Regions from separate parts of the Methylobacterium sp. WL12 genome, predicted to be linked through region 2. Evidence: predicted binding sites of a transcription regulator. Region 2 holds the regulator's gene; the other holds the start of a gene.

Region 1 (2,467 bases), on a different contig from region 2:
ACGTTCTCGAGCTTGATGCCGAGGTCCTCGGCGATCATCTGACCCTGGGTCAGGATCGCGATGTCCTCGAGCATCGCCTTGCGGCGGTCGCCGAAGCCCGGAGCCTTCACGGCCGCGACCTTGAGGCCGCCGCGCAGCTTGTTCACCACGAGGGTGGCCAGCGCCTCGCCCTCGATGTCCTCGGCGATGATGACCAGCGGCTTGCCGGTCTGCACCACGGCCTCGAGCACCGGCAGCATCGCCTGGAGCGACGACAGCTTCTTCTCGTGGATGAGGATGTAGGGGTCCTCGAGCTCGGCGACCATCTTCTCCGCGTTCGTGATGAAGTACGGGGAGAGGTAGCCGCGGTCGAACTGCATGCCCTCGACGACGTCGAGCTCGGTCTCGGCGGTCTTCGCCTCCTCGACCGTGATCACGCCCTCGTTGCCGACCTTCTGCATGGCGTGGGCGATCATCTCGCCGATTTCCTTGTCGCCGTTCGACGAGATCGTGCCGACCTGGGCGACCTCCTCGGACGAGGCGACCTTCTTGGAGCGCGCGATGATGTCCTTCACCGCGGCGGCCGTGGCGAGGTCGATGCCGCGCTTCAGGTCCATCGGGTTCATGCCGGCGGCGACGTACTTGGCGCCTTCGCGGACGATCGCCTGGGCGAGCACGGTCGCGGTGGTGGTGCCGTCACCGGCGATGTCGTTGGTCTTCGAGGCCACTTCGCGCACCATCTGGGCGCCCATGTTCTCGAACTTGTCGGCGAGCTCGATCTCCTTGGCGACGGTGACGCCGTCCTTGGTGATGCGCGGCGCGCCGAAGCTCTTCTCGATCACGACGTTGCGGCCCTTGGGGCCGAGCGTCACCTTGACGGCATCTGCGAGGATGTCGACGCCACGGAGCATCTTGTCGCGCGCGTCGGAGGAGAAACGAACGTCTTTCGCTGCCATGTGCAGGATTCCTTTTCGTTAGTGGGGAAGCCCCAAGACCGGTTCGGGCCTCGAAGGGCGGTTTAAGTCAGGTGTCCGAAGACCTTAGGCGACGACGCCCATGATGTCGGATTCCTTCATGATCAGGAGGTCCTGACCGTCGATCTTGACCTCGGTGCCCGACCACTTGCCGAACAGGACGCGGTCGCCGGCCTTGACGTCGAGCGCGTTGATGCGGCCGGCCTCGTCGCGGGCGCCCGGGCCGACGGCGACGATCTCGCCTTCCTGCGGCTTCTCCTTGGCGGTGTCGGGGATGATGATGCCGCCCTTGGTCTTCTCTTCGCCTTCGATGCGGCGGACGACGACCCGGTCGTGCAGCGGACGGAACTTCATGAGCTGCCCTCTTGTTTGAATTCGCGAAACGGCGTTGATGCCGCGGTGGTCCGCGTCCAACCCTGCCGTTAGCACTCTAGAAAGATGAGTGCCAAGGCTGCGGGCGAGATAGCCGCGGCCCCTTGGCGAGTCAAGTCTGTCGCACCCTGCGACGGCCGTCGCACGCCGGGTTTCTCCCCTGATCGCACGCGCCGACGGAAGATCCTGCCATGCTGAGCCTGCACGGACCGGAGGGCGCGCTCGCGCCGAGCGAGGCGGGCGGCGCCGCCGTCCCGACGCAGGCCGTGTGGATCGACCTCAACGACCCGACGCCCGAGGAGGCCCGCGCGGTCGAGGAGGCCACCGGCATCCGGGTGCCCTCGCGCAAGGCGCTGTCGGAGGTCGAGAGTTCGAGCCGCCTGCGCCGGCTGAAGAACGGCCTGTCGCTCTCGACGCCGATGATCACCTTCGAGAGCACCGATTCGGTCCTGAACCCACTCGGCTTCGTGCTGACGAAGGACCACCTCGTGACGGTGCGATTCCATGAGCTGCGCGCCTTCGCCGAGGTGCGCAAGCGGGTCCACGAGGGCGAGGAGGCCAAGACCGGGATCGCGGTCTTCCTGCTGCTGATGGAGGAGCTCGTCGACAGCCTGGCCGACTCCCTGGAGGACATGGGCGCCGAGCTCGACAGGCTCTCCACCCGCATCTTCGACTTCGACGTGCGCGCCCGGCCCGCGAAATCCGACGAGGCGGCGCCCCCGCGCCGGCGGGACTTGGCGCTGCGGCGCATCCTGCGGGGCATTGCCCGCCGCGGGAAGGTGCTCGGCAAGATCCGGGCGAGCCTGCTCGGGCTCGAGCGCATCGTGCCCTTCGTCGCCGGCGCCTGCGAGCAGGTGCTGGCTCAGGAGGAGACCGACGCCCGCTTCGAGACGATCCGCCGGGACATCGAATCCCTCGACGAGTTCGAGACGCGGCTCTCGGAGAACGTCCAGTTCCTCCTCGACGCGGCCCTGGGCCTGATCAACATCGAACAGAACAACGTCTTCCGCGTGCTCACCGTCGTCTCGGTGGTCGGCGTTCCGCCGACGATGATCGCCTCGATGTACGGGATGAACTTCAAGCACATGCCCGAGCTCGACTGGGCCTACGGCTACCCCTACGCCCTAAGCCTGATCCTCGCC
Region 2 (2,467 bases):
GCCCTCGGCGGTGCCCTGCACCTCGACGAGGCCGCCGGTGCCGGTGATGACGAAGTTGGCGTCGGTCTCGGCGCCCGAATCCTCGGCGTAGTCGAGGTCGAGCACGGCCGCGCCCTTGACGATGCCGCAGGACACCGCGGCGACGTGGTCGCGCAGCGGGTCGACCGAGATCATCGAGCGGGCGCGCATCCAGGCGAAGCACTCGTGCAGCGCGACCCAGGCGCCGGTGATCGCCGCGGTGCGGGTGCCGCCGTCGGCCTGGATCACGTCGCAGTCGACGGTGATCTGCTTCTCGCCCATGGCCGGCAGGTTGGTGACGGCGCGCAAGGATCGCCCGATCAGCCGCTGGATCTCCTGCGTCCGCCCCGAGGGCTTGCCGGAATTGATCTCGCGGCGGGTGCGCTCGTGCGTCGCGCGCGGCAGCATCGAATACTCGGCCGTCACCCAGCCCTTGCCGGAGCCGCGCAGCCAGTGCGGCCCGCGCTCTTCGAGGGAGGCGGTGCACAGCACCTTGGTCTCGCCGAAGGTCACGAGGCAGGAGCCTTCCGCGTAGCGGGCGACCGACCGTTCCAGCGTGACCGTGCGCAACTCGTCGGCCGCGCGCTTCGAGGGCCGCATGCGGCGTTCTCCCGGTTCGAAATTCCGAGCCGGGTGCTTAGGCTGCGTCGCCTCGGGCGGCAACCCGACGCGCCGCAACGTCATCGCGTCGCCGACGGATTGATCCGCGGGCTTCGCCGGGACACAATCGCCGGGCAGGAACCGCGCGTGACCGAGTTTTCGAGATCCATTTCCCAACCTCCGCAGGTGCAGGCGCTCGCCGCGCTGAACGAGCGCGCCCGCGAGATCTTCCGACAGATCGTCGAGGGATACCTGTCCACCGGCGAGCCGATGGGATCGCGCAACCTCGCACGCATCCTGCCGATGGCCCTGTCGCCGGCCTCGATCCGCAACGTGATGTCCGACCTGGAGCAGGCCGGGCTGATCTTCGCCCCGCACACCTCCGCCGGGCGCCTGCCGACGGAGCTGGGCCTGCGCTTCTTCGTCGACGCGATGCTGGAGCTCGGCGACGTCGGGCGCGAGGAGCAGGAGCGGATCGAGGCGCAGATGCGCGCCGCCGCCTCCGGCCACACCTTCGCGTCGGTGCTGGCCGAGGCGTCGAGCCTGCTCTCGGGCGTCTCGCGCGGCGCCGGCGTGGTGCTGACGACCAAGACCAACGTGCAGCTCAAGCACATCGAGTTCGTGCGGCTCGACCCGGCCCGCGCCCTGGTGGTGCTCGTCTCGGACGACGGCTCGGTGGAGAACCGCCTGCTCGACCTGCCGCCGGGCCTGCCCGCGAGCGCGCTGCAGGAGGCTTCGAACTACCTCAATGCCCGGTTGCACGGCCGCACCCTCGGGGGCCTGCGCGCCGAGATCGAGGCGGGCCGGCAGGCGATGAAGCGGGAGCTCGACGCCATCACCGAGCGCCTGGTCGACGCCGGGCTTGCCGTCTCGGTCGGGCCCACCGAGGCGCGCCAGCTGATCGTGCGCGGCCAGGCCAACTTGCTCGACGACCTGCGCGCGATCGAGGACCTGGAGCGGATGCGGCTGCTGTTCTCGGACCTCGAGACGCAGAAGGACGTGATCGACCTGCTTGCCCGCGCCGAGGGCGGCGACGGGGTACGGATCTTCATCGGCTCGGAGAACAAGCTGTTTTCGCTCTCCGGCTCCTCGCTGATCGCCGCCCCGTTCCGCGACGGGTCGCAGACGATCGTCGGCGTGGTCGGCGTCATCGGCCCGACCCGGCTCAACTACGCCCGCATCGTGCCGATGGTGGATTACACCGCGCGGGTGGTCTCGCGGATGATGGACCGCGGGACGTAACTTTTCGCCAGGCAGGTAACGTGCGGTCGTCGGCGTGCTCGATCGATCGCGGGTTCCTTCTCCCAGTGGGAGAAGGACAGGATGAGGGGCGTGACCTCTCCGGAGATGTCACACCCCTCACCCCAACCCTCGCCCTTTGGGAGAGGGGGCAGGCGGCGCTTCTTTCGGCCTCAGCCGCGGATCACGTCCACGATCTGGTAGGTGTCCGGATCGACGATGACGATGTCGTCGTCCACGAGGACGTAGCTGTAATCCTCGTATTCCGGGGCCAGCTCGACGATCGCCGGCGGGAGCCGGTGCAGTTCGTAGCTGCGGGCGATGGCCGTGCCGACCGTGAGCGCGAAGGCGCCGGCCGCCAGCCGCGGCACGCCGCTGCGGAACAGGTCCTGGCGGAACCGGGTGCGCTCGGCGCCGCCGAGACGCCCGTAGGCGCCGCGGGCCTCGCCGCCGCCACGCGGGCCGCGGGCGCCGCGATCGGGACGTCCGTCACGCTCGCCTCGGGCGCCCGGCCCGTCGCGGTCGCCACGTCCGTCGCGGGCTCCGGGGCCGTCACGATCACCCCGGCCGTCACGGGCGCCAGGACCGTCGCGGTCGCCACGTCCATCGC

Evidence for each region. Region 2 encodes HrcA, which represses chaperone genes, less so after heat shock. Its sites were predicted from a motif close to GTTAGCACTCNCNNNNNGNGAGTGCTAAC; they were not measured.
Region 1: groES (co-chaperone GroES) is a predicted target of HrcA. The motif match lies at 1,375-1,403, and genes of this name have one in related genera.

What each region holds. Positions count from the first base shown of each region.
Region 1 is NZ_VRUW01000002.1:4,894-7,360, forward strand. Features, by position in the region: gene groL (chaperonin GroEL) at 1-935, opposite strand, end outside; gene groES (co-chaperone GroES) at 1,020-1,307, opposite strand; gene FV226_RS01150 (magnesium transporter CorA family protein) at 1,517-2,467, shown strand, end outside.
Region 2 is NZ_VRUW01000125.1:7,623-10,089, forward strand. Features, by position in the region: gene rph (ribonuclease PH) at 1-618, opposite strand, end outside; gene hrcA (heat-inducible transcriptional repressor HrcA) at 766-1,860, shown strand; partial or broken gene FV226_RS25635 (DUF1236 domain-containing protein) at 2,031-2,467, opposite strand, start outside.